4 regions of the Pseudomonas prosekii genome follow, and region 4 is predicted to be linked to each of the others. Evidence: predicted binding sites of a transcription regulator. Region 4 holds the regulator's gene; each other region holds the start of a gene.
The links. The regulator sigma-54, encoded in region 4, starts transcription at its own class of promoters, with help from an activator protein. The targets are predictions, from matches to a motif close to ANTGGCATNNANNTTGCTNT.
Positions count from the first base shown of each region.

Region 1: a site for sigma-54 is predicted at 1,867-1,886, ahead of BLU01_RS03555 (CmpA/NrtA family ABC transporter substrate-binding protein). Genes of this name have one in related genera too.
Region 2: a site for sigma-54 is predicted at 1,331-1,350, ahead of BLU01_RS04895 (flagellar basal body rod protein FlgF). Genes of this name have one in related genera too.
Region 3: a site for sigma-54 is predicted at 1,899-1,918, ahead of glnA (glutamate--ammonia ligase). Genes of this name have one in related genera too.

Region 1 covers NZ_LT629762.1:780,716-784,608, reverse strand. Annotated here, with positions in the region: gene BLU01_RS03560 (ANTAR domain-containing response regulator) at 1-508, opposite strand, end outside; gene BLU01_RS03555 (CmpA/NrtA family ABC transporter substrate-binding protein) at 524-1,735, opposite strand; gene BLU01_RS03550 (quinone-dependent dihydroorotate dehydrogenase) at 1,977-2,996, shown strand; gene rmf (ribosome modulation factor) at 3,298-3,513, opposite strand.
Region 2 covers NZ_LT629762.1:1,064,659-1,068,551, forward strand. Annotated here, with positions in the region: gene flgG (flagellar basal-body rod protein FlgG) at 1-490, opposite strand, end outside; gene BLU01_RS04895 (flagellar basal body rod protein FlgF) at 536-1,276, opposite strand; gene BLU01_RS04900 (sigma-54-dependent transcriptional regulator) at 1,620-3,179, opposite strand; gene phhA (phenylalanine 4-monooxygenase) at 3,584-3,893, shown strand, end outside.
Region 3 covers NZ_LT629762.1:2,390,934-2,394,826, reverse strand. Annotated here, with positions in the region: gene BLU01_RS10850 (DUF4124 domain-containing protein) at 1-34, opposite strand, end outside; gene glnA (glutamate--ammonia ligase) at 395-1,801, opposite strand; gene thiI (tRNA uracil 4-sulfurtransferase ThiI) at 2,133-3,587, shown strand; gene typA (translational GTPase TypA) at 3,727-3,893, shown strand, end outside.
Region 4 covers NZ_LT629762.1:1,770,288-1,774,180, forward strand. Annotated here, with positions in the region: gene lptB (LPS export ABC transporter ATP-binding protein) at 1-424, shown strand, start outside; gene BLU01_RS08265 (RNA polymerase factor sigma-54) at 609-2,102, shown strand; gene hpf (ribosome hibernation-promoting factor, HPF/YfiA family) at 2,176-2,484, shown strand; gene ptsN (PTS IIA-like nitrogen regulatory protein PtsN) at 2,497-2,961, shown strand; gene rapZ (RNase adapter RapZ) at 2,964-3,821, shown strand; gene BLU01_RS08285 (HPr family phosphocarrier protein) at 3,837-3,893, shown strand, end outside.

The DNA.
Region 1 (3,893 bases), 990 kb from region 4:
TCGCTTGGCGGCGCATCAGCGTGTAGGCCGCTTCCTCGTTGCAGTCCTTCATTTTCATCAGCAGCCCCTTGGCCAGCTCGATGCGCTTGCGTTCGGCCAGTTGCTGATCCCGCGCATGCAACTGCGCGCGCAACGCCTGATCGCTCTCAAATCGCGCCATCGCCACATCGAGAATTGGCTGCAAACGCTGCGCGTGAATGCCTTCGACGATATAGGCGCTGACGCCCGATTTGATCGCCTGGCGCATCACGTCGGGGTCGTGCTCGTCGGTAAACATCACAATCGGTCGTGGCTGATCGCGGCTGACCAGCACCACTTGTTCCATGACATCGCGGCTCGGTGACTCGGTATCGATCAAAATCACGTCCGGGCGCACCGTTTCGACGCGCGCGGGCAAGTCGATGGTCAGGCCCGATTCGTCGATCACCTCGAAACCAGCCTCAGTCAGCGCCGCTTTCAATCGCCCGACTTTCTTTGCGGTGTCGTTGATCAGGAGGATTCGCAACATATTCGCAGTCTCCTGTCAGCGGCTGGCGAGAAGGGGCGAGCTGTCGCTCATGGCGTGCAGTTTGAAGCTGCGCGCGTAACCGGCCGGGTCCGAACCGTCCCAGACCTTGCCGTCGTTCAACTGACTGCTGCGCATGTGCTCGTCCGGCGTGGCGATGCCCAGCGCCGTCGCGGCCTCACGGTACACATCCAGTTGCTGGACCTTGCGCGCCACGCCGAGGTAATCCGGGTCGTCGCGCAGCAAACCCCAGCGGCGGAACTGGGTCATGAACCACATGCCGTCCGACAGATACGGCAGATTCACCGCGCCGCCGCCATGGAAACGCACGGCGTGCGGGTCTTGCCAGCGATTGCCCAAGCCATCGGCGTAATCGCCGAGCAGCCGCGGCTCGATGCAATCCACCGGCGCGTCGAGGTATTCGGGGGCACTTAACAGCTGCGCGGTGCTGCGACGATTCTCGGTGCTTTGTTCGATGAAACGGCTCGCTTCGAGAATCGCCATTACCAGTGCCCGCGCAGTGTTGGGGTATTGCTCGACGAAGGCGCGGCTGCAACCGAGGACTTTTTCCGGGTGATCGGGCCAGATGGTCTGGGTCGTTGCCATGGTGAACCCGAGGTTCTGTTTCACCGCGCTGGCGCTCCACGGTTCGCCGACGCAAAACCCGTCGATCCGCCCAGCCTGCAAGTGCGCGACCATTTGTGGCGGCGGCACCACCACGCTGTCGACATCGTGCAAGGGATGAATGCCCTGGCTCGCGAGCCAGTAATACAGCCACATCGCGTGAGTGCCTGTCGGAAAAGTCTGAGCGAAGGTCAGTTTCGCGCGAGTTTGGTGCACGTGCCGGTCGAGTGCTTCAGGACTGGTCACCCCGAGCGCCTGCAAACCGTGGGACAGATTGATGCTCTGGCCATTCTGGTTCAGGCCCATGAGCACCGCCATGTCGGTCGGCGCTACGCCGCCGATGCCCAGATGCACGGCGTAGATCAGTCCATAAAGGCTGTGCGCGGCGTCGAGTTCGCCGCTGACCAGTTTGTCGCGCAGGTTGGCCCACGACGATTGGCGCTTGAGGTTGATGGTCAAGCCATACGGTTGGGCGAAGCCCTGAGTGGCGGCGACCACCACCGAGGCGCAGTCGCTCAGGGCCATGAATCCTACGTTGATCGCGGACTTTTCCGGGGCATCGCTGCCATTGACCCAGGCCAGCGGGCCCGCTGTGGTTTGATTCATCGGGTGTCCACCGTGCATAAAAAAGCGCCGTTCCCGATGACTGCCGAGCAGAACCGGGTGACGACGCCATTGTCTTTTGACTCCTGCCGCCATTGGCAGGAGCGCTGATGTCATGAGCTGATAGCAATGAGAGTGCAAGGCATATGCCAGTGAGTTGATTTGCCTGTGCGCCTCGCTTGCGACCACGTTGCCCGGCTATAATCGCCGCCTCATTTCGCCGCCATTCGAGTCAAACCCGCCCATGTACACCCTGGCCCGTCAGCTGTTGTTCAAACTTTCCCCGGAAACCTCCCACGATCTGTCTCTGGACCTGATCGGCGCGGGCGGGCGTTTGGGCCTCAACGGCTTGCTGTGCAAGGCCCCGGCAAACGTGCCGGTGAAGGTCATGGGCCTTGATTTCCCCAACCCGGTGGGTCTGGCGGCCGGTCTGGACAAGAACGGCGCGGCCATCGATGGTTTTGCCCAGTTGGGTTTTGGTTTCGTCGAAATCGGCACGATCACCCCGCGTCCGCAGCCGGGCAATCCGAAACCACGGATTTTCCGTTTGCCGCAAGCCGAGGCGATCATCAACCGCATGGGCTTCAACAACCTCGGCGTCGATCACTTGCTAGCCCGCGTTGCGGCAGCCAAGTACAAAGGCGTGCTCGGGATCAATATCGGCAAAAACTTCGACACGCCGGTCGAGCGTGCGGTCGAGGATTACCTGATCTGCCTCGACAAGGTCTACGCGCATGCGAGTTACGTGACGGTCAACGTCAGTTCGCCGAACACCCCGGGCCTGCGCAGCCTGCAGTTCGGTGATTCGCTCAAGCAATTGCTCGCCGACCTCGCGCAACGTCGTGCCGAACTGGCGTTGCGCCACGGCAAACATGTGCCGCTGGCGATCAAGATTGCTCCGGACATGACCGATGAAGAGACCGCGCAAGTGGCCCAGGCGTTGATCGAAACCGGCATGGACGCGGTGATCGCCACCAACACCACGCTGAGCCGGGTTGGCGTCGAAGGGCTGGAGCATGGCGAAGAGGCGGGCGGCTTGTCCGGTGCGCCGGTTCGCGAGAAAAGCACCAATACGGTCAAGGTCTTGGCCGGTGAACTGGCCGGGCGTTTGCCGATTATTGCGGTGGGCGGGATTACCGAGGGCAAGCACGCGGCTGAGAAAATCGCTGCGGGCGCGAGTCTGGTGCAGATCTACTCCGGCTTCATCTACAAAGGTCCGGCGCTGATTCGCGAATCGGTCGATGCCATCGCTGCTATTCGCTGATATCCCTCGTCCATGTACATGTAGCAGCTGCCGAGCCTGCGAGGCTGCGTTCGGCGGCGAAGCCGTCGTAAACCCTGCGTGTGCGGGTGTGTCTGCAAGACCGGGGTGTCTGATTTCACGACTGCTTCGCAGCCGAACGCAGCCTCGCGGGCTCGGCAGCTGCTACAAAGGATGGCGATGTTTTTGGAATAAAAAGGGCACCTCGAAGGTGCCCTTGGGCCGGAGCCCGCCGTCCGGATGGGACGTGCGTGGTTAATGTGTTACGTAATCGGATTGTTGTGTTGCAGTGTCAGGCCCTTTGTTAGCCAACGGCGTGAAGTTCGTTGAGTCTGTGGATTCCCGCAGTGCCGGTCATACCGTCCCAGTTGTCGCCGCGTCCTTCTCGCCAGCCGTTAATCCAGGCTTGGCGTACCGACGGTAGAGTAAATGGGCAAAGCTCACGGGATTTGCCACCAACGCCATATTGATATCCGCGCAAAAATGCTCTTTCCAACGGATCACGCTTAAGTCTTCTCATAGGGTGTTGCCCTCACTTGTTGACTGTATTCATCGCGTCGACCTCAATTGAGGTCTGGCAGAAAAATTCTGCCGTTGGCGGCTCGCTGCCGGCGTCGCGAGCCAAGTTGTTGACGTCGTTGCGGCGTCAACCTGTGTTGAGTTCTAACCAATGCGTCACATCGAGGGAATGATCGTTTTGTCATAAGGACGTAACCGGAAAGATGCTATGGCCATAAGTAACACGATGTATGACGCGTGTTTATTGGCCAAACCCCGGTATGATCAGCTCCGCGCTGTATGACGGGTTTAATCCCTTAGTGAGAATGACCCACGTTTACGCTGCGGTATTATTCGACGAAGGGTCGCTTTATGACTTTTTGTTGCTGCGACTTTTTTATC
Region 2 (3,893 bases), 710 kb from region 4:
TGCCGGCAATGGTGATGGACACGGTGCCGTCACGACCGACCGTGAAGGTCTGGGCGTTGTTGGGGATGACAATCGCCGGCTCCAGGGCAAAACCGCTGGCGTTCACCACTTGACCGTTGGAGTCGAGGTGGAAAGTGCCGTCACGGGTGTAGGACGTAGTGCCGTCCGGTTGCAGGATCTGGAAGAAACCGCGACCGTCGACTGCCATGTCCAGCGGGTTTTCGGTGGTTTGCAGGCTGCCGGCGGTGAAGTTTTTCTGCGTGCCGACGATGCGCACACCGGTACCCACTTGCAGGCCCGACGGCAGTTCGCTGTCTTGGGTGGACTGGGCGCCTGGCTGGCGTTTGATCTGGTACAGCAAGTCCTGGAACTCGGCGCGATCACGTTTGAAACCCGTGGTCGATACGTTCGCCAGGTTGTTGGAAATGGTCGTCAGGTTAGTGTCCTGGGCGGACAGACCTGTTTTGGCAACCCATAGAGCCGGAAGCATTCGATTCTCCTCGTGCGCCTGTTTTACGGCGCGACGTTCTGATAATTAGGTGATCTGCAAGACCCGAGCCATGGCTTGGTCATCTTCTTTGGCGGTGTTCATCATCTTGATGTGCAGCTCGAATTGCTTGGACAAAGCCAACACCGAGGTCATTTCCTCGACGGCGTTGACGTTGCTCGACTCAAGGAACCCGGACACCAGTTTCACGCCGGCTTCGGCTGGCGCCGGCTGGCCGTCCTTGGTGTGGATCGAACCGTCGAGGCCCTTGGTCATGTTCTTCAGGTCCGGGTTGACCAGTTTGATCCGGTCGATTTCGGCCATCACGCGCGGACCTTCGCCCATCGAACGAATGCTGATGGTGCCGTCCTCGCCCACTTCGATTTTCTGCTCGGGCGGCACGGCAATCGGCCCGCCATTGCCCATCACCGGCATGCCGTTGCCGGCGCGCAAAACGCCGAGGGCGTCAATGTTGAGGCTGCCGGTGCGCACGTAGCTTTCGCCGCCACCGGGGGTTTGCACGGCGATCCAGCCATTGCCGCTCACGGCAACGTCGAGGTCACGGCCGGTTTCCACCAGCGTGCCAGCGGAAAAGTCGGTGGCCGGGCGTTCGGTCATGGCATAGGCGCGCGCCGGAAAGCTGTCACCAAACACCGGCATCGAACGGGCCTGCTCGAGGTCCTTCTGAAAACCGTTGGTGGAGATGTTCGCCAGGTTGTTCGCATGAGCCTTCTGCGCCAGTGCATTCTGGCTGGCGCCGGTCATTGCCACATAAAGGTACTTGTCCACGCTCTATCCTCTGCATGCCGGACGTTTGCCGTCCACTGCTGTACTGCTGAGCCTTAAGCAATTTGCAGACCAACTTTCTTTTGACGGCGCGAAGCCCGGCAAACAAAGGACTTGCGGGGTTTTGCGGGGATTGGGGAAATGTATCGGAGACGAAAAACCGGCGGTGTTATGCCGCTAACGGCAAGCGTCGACCTCCAGGCCAACGCAAAAACCCGTGGCGAGGGGGCTTGCCCCCGTTCGGCTGCGCAGCAGTCGCAATTGCGGGCGACGCGGTGAGTCTGGAAGGTTGCAGGGGGCTGCTGCGCATCCCGACAGGGGCAAGCCCCCTCGCCACACGCGCCAATCAGCCGGGTTCTTTGCCGACTTGATGCTCACGCAGTTTGTTGGCAATGGTGGTGTGCGAAACGCCCAAGCGCTTGCCCAATTGCCGACTGCTCGGGTGTTCGGAATACAAACGTTCCAGCACAGCTTTCTCGAAACGCCCGACAATCGTGTCGAGCCCGCCTTCCAGCGAGAAATCGCCAAGCGGCTGACGCACGCCGTAATCCGGCAAACGAATGTGCTCGGCTTTCACCGTCCCGCCCTCGCACAGCGAAACCGCCTGGAACAGCACGTTCTCCAATTGCCGCACGTTGCCCGGCCAATGGTAATGACTCAGCCGTTCCATCGCCGCCGGCGCCAGCTTTGGCAGCGGACAACCAATCTGCCGACTGGCCTGATCGAGGAAGTGCTCGACCAGCGGCGTCAAACCGTCGAGGCATTCGCGCAGCGGCGGGATGTGCAGCGACAGCACATTCAAGCGGTGATACAGATCCTGACGAAACTCGCCGCGCGCGCACAATTCGGAAAGGTCCACTTGCGTCGCGCAAATCACCCGCACGTCGAGGTACACCTCTTCATCACTGCCGACACGCCGGAAGCAGCCGTCCTGCAAGAAGCGCAGCAATTTCACCTGCAGGCGCGGGCTCATTTCGCCGACGCCATCGAGAAACAGCGTTCCGCCCGCGGTCAATTCCAGCAGCCCGAGCTTGCCCTCCGCGCGCGCGCCTTCGAACGCGCCGGGGCCATAACCGAACAATTCAGTCTCGGCCATGGATTCCGGCAGCCCCGCGCAATTGAGCGCCATCAACGGCGATTGCCCGCGCGGACTGGCGAGGTGGCAAGCGCGCGCCAACAGCTCTTTGCCGGTGCCGGTTTCGCCCTCTATTAATAGCGGCGCATCCAGCGGCGCCATGCGCCGGGCCTCGCGCACCACGGCGGCCATGACTTTGGAGCTCTGGAAGATGCTGTCGAAGCCGCGCAACTCTTGCTTGCGCACGTTGTAAATGCGCTCGCCGACGCGGTCGGCGCGGTGCAACGTCAACACCGCGCCAGCCATCGCTTCGCTGTCGTCGTGCTCCGATTGCAGCGGCGCGATGTCGGCGAGAAACACGTCGCCCTTCACTTTCACGCGCAGGCCGTTGATCCGCGACTTGTTGGCGCGCACCAGTTCCGGCAGATCAAAATCCTCGGCGTAACGCGACAACGGAATCCCCGGCACCTCGTCAACGCGCACGCCAAGCAACTGCGCCGCCGCGCGGTTGGCCGCGACGATCGAGCCGCCCATGTCGATCGACAACACCGGAAACTCCAGCGCACCGAGCAACGCATTGAGCTCCATGTGCCGGCGCTCGCTGGGCATCAGGCCTACACGCTTGACGCCGAAGACCCCGGCAATCGCTTCGAACTTTGCTCTTAGCGCCTGGAATTGGATGTTGATCAGGTTGGGGCAATGCAGGTAGATCGCGTTGCCGTGCTCACCGCCGACCTCGCCGCGCGCGACGTTGATGCCGTATTCCACCAGCAGATTGAGAATGTCGCGCAGGATGCCGATGCGGTTCTGGCAGTGGACTTTGATACGCATAAAAAAGGCCCGAAAAAGCGGTGAGTAAAGTAGATGCCGAACACCTATTCCTGTGGGAGCGAGCTTGCTCGCGATGGCGGCGGGTCATTCAATGTAAGGTTGTCTGACCCACCGTAATCGCGAGCAAGCTCGCTCCCACAAGGGTTTTGCAGCGCATTTCGGCGCACATTTCTGCCGAGCCGCTCAGTTAATCGTCAAGATTATGTGACACCCACAGGCCTTTTCAAACCGTAAAAACTCAATATCTGCGCACCACCCGCCAAATCGTAACGAAAACTTTACGAAATCCTCGGATTATTCCTACGCGCGACGCTGAGCTGCTGCTGCATCCCGGCACGCCTTCGGGTATCTCTAAAGCCATCGCTGGACATAACAAAAACGAATTCCCCTAGCAGGAGAACAGCATGAAGCAGACGCAATACGTGGCCCGCGAGCCCGATGCGCAAGGTTTTATCGACTACCCCGCCGAAGAACACGCGGTGTGGAACACGCTGATCACTCGTCAACTGAAAGTGATCGAAGGGCGTGCGTGCCAGGAATACCTGGACGGTATCGAAAAACTCGGTCTGCCCCACGACCGCATTCCGCAACTCGGCGAGATCAACAAAGTCCTCGGTGAAACCACCGGTTGGCAAGTCGCCCGCGTTCCGGCGCTGATCCCGTTCCAGACCTTCTTCGAGTTGCTCGCCAACAAGCAGTTTCCGGTGGCGACGT
Region 3 (3,893 bases), 620 kb from region 4:
TCAGCAGCAACATCAAAAGAAAACCACGACCCATAAAATCGACCAGAAGCGAAAGCGTTGGCTTGCAGCATAGGTCAGGGCTGGCGATAGACCCAAGTCGTTAACATTTGGCGATGAATTTTTGTCGGGTTGAAGATCGACCCCTCACCCCAACCCTCTCCCCAGAGGGGAGAGGGGGAAAGGGAGCCGATCTTCATGTTTTTCAGATTCTGAGTTCAGCTGAGTCTTTCAGGTCGCTGTATTTAGAACACGCAACTCGGTCGGGCCCCTCTACCCCTTGGGGAGAGGGGCGGATCTTGAGGCTGGCTCCCCTATTCAAATTATTCACGGGCATAAAAAAGGCCTCCCGAAGGAGGCCTCTTTTTGTCGCGCCGCGGGCAGCGGCGCTACCGGATCAGCAGCTGTAGTACAGCTCGTATTCCAGTGGGTGTACGAAGGTGCGGACCTTGATTTCTTCTTCGCTTTTCAGAGCGATGTAAGCGTCGATGAAGTCGTCGGAGAACACGCCGCCCTTGGTCAGGAACGCGCGGCCCTTGTCCAGCTCTTCCAGGGCTTCTTTCAGGCTGCCGCAAACTTGTGGGATCTCTTTCGCCTCTTCAGGCGGCAGGTCGTACAGGTTTTTGTCAGCAGCATCGCCAGGGTGGATCTTGTTCTGGATGCCGTCCAGGCCAGCCATCAACAGTGCAGCAAAGCCCAGGTACGGGTTGGCTGCCGGATCCGGGAAGCGTGCTTCGATACGGCGAGCGCGCGGGCTCGACACGTAAGGAATACGGATCGACGCGGAACGGTTGCGAGCCGAGTAGGCCAGCATTACCGGTGCTTCGAAACCTGGGACCAGACGCTTGTAAGAGTTGGTCGACGGGTTGGTGAAGCCGTTCAGTGCCTTACCGTGCTTGATGATGCCGCCGATGAAGTACAGAGCGGTGTCGGACAGGCCGGCATAACCTTCGCCAGCGAAGGTGTTCTTGCCATCTTTGGCGATGGACAAGTGCACGTGCATACCCGAACCGTTATCGCCGTACAAAGGCTTAGGCATGAAGGTCGCGGTGCGGCCGTAAGCGTCAGCCACGTTGTGTACGCAATACTTCAGGGTCTGAACTTCGTCAGCCTTGGCTACCAGAGTGTTGAACTTCACACCGATTTCGTTCTGGCCGGCAGTGGCCACTTCGTGGTGGTGAACTTCGATGACCAGGCCCATTTCTTCCATGGCGTTGCACATGGAGGTACGGATTTCGTGGTCGTGGTCGAATGGCGGAACCGGGAAGTAGCCACCTTTGATGCCTGGACGGTGGCCGCGGTTGCCGCCTTCCACGTCCTGGTCGGACATCCACGAACCTTGTTCGGAGAAGATTTTGAACATCGAGCCGGAGATGTCGGACTTGAACTTCACTTCGTCGAAGATGAAGAACTCTGGCTCCGGGCCAACGAATACGGTGTCACCGATACCGGTCGACTTCAGGTATTCCTCGGCACGCTTGGCGATCGCACGTGGGTCGCGGTCGTAGCCTTGCATGGTCGACGGCTCGATCACGTCGCAGACCAGAATCAGGGTCGGCTCTTCGGTGAACGGGTCGAGCACAGCGGTGCTGTCGTCCGGCATCAGGATCATGTCGGAGGCTTCGATGCCTTTCCAGCCAGCAATGGAGGAACCGTCGAACATTTTGCCTTCTTCGAAGAAAGCGTCATCCAGCGCGTCGCGAGCCGGCATGGTCACGTGGTGCTGAGTGCCTTTGGTGTCCGTGAAGCGCAGATCAATCCACTTGACGTCATGATCTTTGATGAGTTGAACCGACTTCGACATAGTGTCCTCCGGGTGGCTTCGGGCTTTGGTAGTGGATGGCCCTGAAATATGAGTGATGCCGGCGCGAATACTCTGCCAAGGCAACCTGCCTCACAAGGGAGCAAATTGCATGCCAGTGCCCCACCATGGGTTTTTTGCGCCAAATTCAGGCTTATAGAGGTGCAATTTGCCGCAAAGGTCAAATAAGCGCCCCCTAATGTAGCGTCTTATTCGATAAATGACCCGTTTTGGTGCGCGCAAAACCTTCTGCATATTAACTGGTTAAACCTTGAGCAATTTCCGCTATAATCCGCGCCCCCCTTTTTCGGCTGGCCCAGCGCGCGCTGTTTTCATGAAACTAATCGTAAAAGTCTTCCCCGAGATCACCATCAAGAGCCGCCCGGTACGGATGCGTTTCATCCGCCAGTTGGCCAAGAACATCCGTGCCGTGCTCCGCGATCTGGACCCGGCTGTGGTGGTGAACGGCGTGTGGGACAACCTCGAACTGGAAACCCGCGTCAGCGAGCCCAAAGCCCTGAAGGAAATGACCGAGCGCCTTAGCTGCATGCCGGGCATCGCGCATTTCCTGCAGGTCGATGAATACCCGTTGGGTGACTTCGACGACATCGTCGCCAAGTGCAAACAGCACTACGGCGATGCGCTGGCGGGGAAGGTTTTTTCGGTGCGTTGCAAGCGCGGCGGGCATCACACCTTTTCGTCCATGGACGTCGAGAAATACGTCGGCAGCCAACTGCGTCGTCAGTGCGGCGCCGCCGGGATTTCCCTGAAAGAGCCGGAAATCGAAGTTCGCATGGAAATTCGCGACCAACGGTTGTATGTAATCCACAGCCAGCACAACAGCATCGGCGGTTATCCGCTGGGAGCGCTGGAACAGACGCTTGTATTGATGTCCGGCGGCTTTGACTCGACAGTCGCCGCCTACCAGATCATGCGTCGCGGTCTGATGAGCCATTTCTGCTTCTTTAATCTGGGCGGACGTGCCCACGAACTGGGCGTCATGGAAGTCGCGCACTTCATCTGGAAGAAGTACGGCAGCTCCCAACGCGTGTTATTTGTCAGTGTGCCGTTCGAGGAAGTCCTGGGAGAAATTCTCGGGAAAGTCGATAACAGTCATATGGGCGTAGTTTTGAAGCGTATGATGTTGCGCGCTGCGTCGAAGATTGCCGATCGGCTGGACATTGATGCGCTGGTGACCGGTGAAGCGATCTCCCAGGTGTCGAGCCAGACGTTGCCGAACCTGTCGTTGATCGACTGTGTGACCGAGAAGCTGGTCTTGCGCCCGCTGATCGCCAGTCACAAGCAGGACATCATCGACCAGGCCAACGAAATCGGCACCGCCGACTTCGCCAAGCACATGCCCGAATACTGCGGGGTCATCTCGGTGAACCCCAAGACCCACGCCAAGCGCAACCGCGTGGAGTACGAAGAACAACAGTTCGACATGGCCATCCTCGAGCGTGCGCTCGAAAACGCCAAACTGGTGCCGATCGATCGCGTGATCGACGAATTGGGCCAGGACTTGCAGATCGAAGAAGTCAGCGAAGCACTGGCGGGCCAGATCATCATCGACATCCGTCACCCGGATGGCGCTGAAGACGAGCCGCTGGAAATCGCTGGCATTGAGGTACAGACGATGCCGTTTTATGCATTGAACGCTCGTTTCAAGGAACTGGACCCTACTCGCCAGTACCTGCTGTATTGCGACAAAGGCGTGATGAGTCGCCTGCATGCCCACCATTTGCTCAGTGAGGGGCATGCCAATGTGCGCGTTTATCGACCGAGCTAAGTGCCCGGGGCTGTTTGCCTGTGGCCTGCGTCACCGGCCCCCCGACGCCGCCGTCAAGCTGTAACGGCTTTGCCGGACTCTACTGTTAATCGCTGCCAAGACTTGTCAGCACACCGAATCCTCTGATCGAGATACACAAGTGATCGAAAATCTACGCAACATCGCCATCATTGCTCACGTTGACCACGGTAAAACCACCCTGGTAGACAAACTCTTGCGTCAATCCGGCACCCTGGAGCGCAACGAGCTCAACGACGAGCGCGTGATGGACTCCAACGACCAGGAGAAAGAGCGCGGTATTACCAT
Region 4 (3,893 bases):
CATTCTCGAAACCCGCAAGGAGCTCGACAAGGCCGGTCGCCGCAAGGAACTGGAAAGCCTGCTGCAGGAATTCCACATCCACCACATCCGCGACAACCTCGGCATGAGCCTGTCCGGTGGTGAACGCCGCCGAGTGGAAATCGCTCGTGCACTGGCGACCAACCCGAAATTCATCTTGCTCGACGAACCTTTCGCCGGCGTGGACCCGATTTCGGTCGGCGACATCAAGCAGATCATCCACCACCTCAAGGCCAAAGGCATTGGCGTGCTGATCACGGACCACAACGTTCGTGAAACCCTGGATATCTGTGAAACCGCCTACATCGTCAACGATGGCCAACTGATCGCCGAAGGTGACTCCGCTACCATCCTGGCCAACGAACTGGTCAAGGAAGTGTATCTGGGCCACGAGTTCCGCCTGTAAGCGCTGAGGTGTCTGGCGGATTGTCCGGGCGCTGGTCGCAATAAAAGCTCAATCGTTTTTTATTGTTACAGCGCTCTAGGCAAGGACTGCGGTTTCGGGCATATAATTTGCTTAAGTTTGGCGCTCCGGCGCCCTGTAGTGGATGGCGCATGTGCGCCGGCGAATAAGGTGTTTAGCCCCTGCCATGAAACCATCGCTAGTCTTGAGAATGGGCCAGCAGCTGACGATGACACCTCAGCTGCAACAGGCCATCCGCCTGCTCCAATTGTCGACCCTGGACCTGCAACAGGAAATCCAGGAGGCCCTGGAGTCCAATCCGATGCTCGAACGCCAGGAAGAAGGCGACGACTTCGATAACGCCGACCCCTTGGCCGACAAAGCCGAACAACTCCCCAACGCCGATGTTTCGGAACCGTCCTATCAGGAAACCGCGCCAACCGTGGACAACCTTGAGGAAGGCGACTGGAACGAGCGCATTCCCAACGAGCTGCCCGTCGACACGGCGTGGGAAGACGTCTACCAGACCAGCGCCAGCAGCCTGCCGAGCAACGATGACGACGAGTGGGATTTCACTACCCGCACATCGGCCGGCGAAAGCCTGCAAAGCCATCTGCTCTGGCAACTCAATCTGGCGCCGATGTCCGACACCGATCGGCTGATCGCCGTGACTCTGATCGATTGCATCAACAATCAGGGTTACCTCGACGAAACCCTCGATGAAATCCTCGAAGCCTTCGATCCGGAACTGGACATCGAGCTCGACGAGATCGAAGCCGTTCTGCACCGTATCCAGCAATTCGAACCGGCCGGCATCGGCGCTCGCAACCTGAGCGAATGCCTGCTGCTGCAATTGCGCCAACTCCCGGCCAAGACGCCTTGGCTGGCCGAGGCCAAGCGTCTGGTCAGCGATTACATCGACTTGCTCGGCAGCCGCGATTACAGCCAGTTGATGCGCCGCATGAAGCTCAAGGAAGACGAACTGCGCCAAGTCATCGAACTGGTGCAGAGCCTGAATCCGCGTCCGGGCTCGCAGATCGAGTCCAGCGAAGCCGAATACGTGGTTCCCGACGTGATCGTGCGCAAGGACAACGAGCGCTGGCTGGTGGAGCTGAACCAGGAATCGGTGCCACGCCTGCGGGTCAACGCCCAGTACGCCGGGTTTGTCCGCCGCGCCGACACCAGCGCCGACAACACTTTCATGCGCAATCAGTTGCAGGAAGCGCGCTGGTTCATCAAGAGCCTGCAAAGCCGCAACGAAACCCTGATGAAAGTTGCCACGCAGATCGTCGAGCATCAGCGCGGTTTTCTGGAATACGGCGACGAAGCGATGAAACCGCTGGTACTGCACGACATCGCCGAGGCGGTGGGCATGCACGAGTCAACGATTTCGCGGGTGACCACGCAGAAGTTCATGCATACCCCACGGGGCATATATGAGCTGAAATACTTTTTCTCCAGCCACGTCAGCACCTCCGAAGGCGGCGAATGCTCGTCCACGGCGATCCGCGCGATCATCAAAAAACTGGTTGCCGCGGAAAATCAGAAAAAGCCGTTGAGTGACAGCAAGATCGCTGGTTTACTGGAGGCACAAGGCATTCAGGTGGCTCGCCGCACCGTCGCCAAGTACCGCGAATCCTTGGGAATCGCGCCTTCGAGCGAACGCAAGCGGTTGATGTAAGCCACGTTACAGCGTTCCAGTGGCAGGCTATTCAGCCTGCCGCTTTATGCACTGGCAACGAAGGAGAAGCTGTATGCAAGTCAACATCAGTGGACACCAACTGGAAGTGACCGAACCTCTGCGCATCTACATCAACGAGAAACTCGAACGATTAGAGAGGCATTTCGACAAGATCACCAACGTGCAAGTCACGATGTGCGTCGAGAAGCTCAAGCAGAAAATCGAAGCCACGCTGCATATTCCCGGCGGAGAAGTAGTCGCTAATGCTGAACATACCGATATGTATGCCGCCATTGACCTGCTGACCGACAAGCTGGATCGCCAACTCAAAAAGCATAAGGAAAAGACCCAAAGCCTCCTCCAGGGCGCAACCGGTCGTTAACACTCCCAACCTATGATCCGACTTGAAAGTATCCTGACCCCCGGCCGTTCCCTCGTGAACGTGCCGGGCGGCAGTAAAAAGAAAGCCCTCGAACAAATTGCCAACCTGATCGCCCGGGAAGTCCCGGATCTGGAGATGCAAGTTGTCTTCGAGGCATTGATTGCCCGTGAAAAACTCGGTTCTACCGGTTTTGGCAACGGCATCGCGATTCCTCATTGCCGCCTGAAGGGCTGCACGTCCCCTATCAGTGCGCTGATGCACCTTGATGCGCCCATCGATTTCGACGCCATTGACGGCGCCCCGGTTGACCTGCTGTTTGTATTGCTGGTCCCGCAGGCTGCCACCGATGCGCACCTGGAGCTGCTGCGCCAGATCGCCAGCATGCTCGACCGCAAGGAAGTCCGCGAAAAACTGCGCAGTGCTCCGAGCAACGAAGCCTTGTATCAGGTCGTCCTGGACGAGCAGAACGGTCACTAATCATGCGCTTGATCATTGTCAGCGGCCGCTCCGGCTCAGGTAAAAGTACCGCGCTCAATGTCCTTGAGGACAGCGGCTTCTATTGCATCGACAACCTGCCTGCCGGGTTGCTGCCGGAATTGGCTGAACGCGCGTTGATTCATACCGAACTCGCGCAACCGCTGGTCGCGGTGTCCATCGACGCGCGCAACCTGCCGAGCCATTTGTCGCGATTCCCCGAACTGCTCGAAGAAGTCCGCAGTCGGCATATCCAGTGCGACGTGCTGTATCTGGACGCCGACGAAGAAACCCTGCTCAAGCGTTTCTCCGAAACTCGTCGCCGCCACCCGCTGAGCAATGCCAATCGCTCGCTGGCCGAGGCGATAGCTGACGAGACCAAACTGCTCGAGCCGATCGCCGACCTGGCTGATCTGAAACTCAACACCACCAACCTGAACCTTTACCAGCTGCGCGATACGCTGAAGCTGCGTCTGCTCAATCAGCCTGAGCCGGGCACCGCGTTTCTGGTCGAGTCGTTTGGCTTCAAGCGCGGCATGCCGGTCGATGCCGATCTGGTATTCGACGTGCGTTGCCTGCCCAATCCGTACTGGAAACCGGAGCTGCGCGCGCAGTCCGGGCTCGATCTGCCAGTGGCCGAGTACCTTGCGGCCCAGCCGGACGTCGAAGAGATGTTCCAGGATATTTACAACTATCTGTTCAAGTGGCTGCCGCGTTTCGCTGCCAGCAACCGCGCTTATGTGACGGTTGCCATTGGCTGCACTGGGGGCCATCACCGCTCCGTCTACCTGACTGAACGTCTGGGTCAGGCCCTGCAACAATCCCTGAAGAACGTCCAGGTCCGCCACCGCGACCTCAGCTAAAGGATTCACATCGCGATGCCTGCTCTGGAAATTGAAATCATCAACAAACTGGGCCTGCACGCCCGCGCTTCT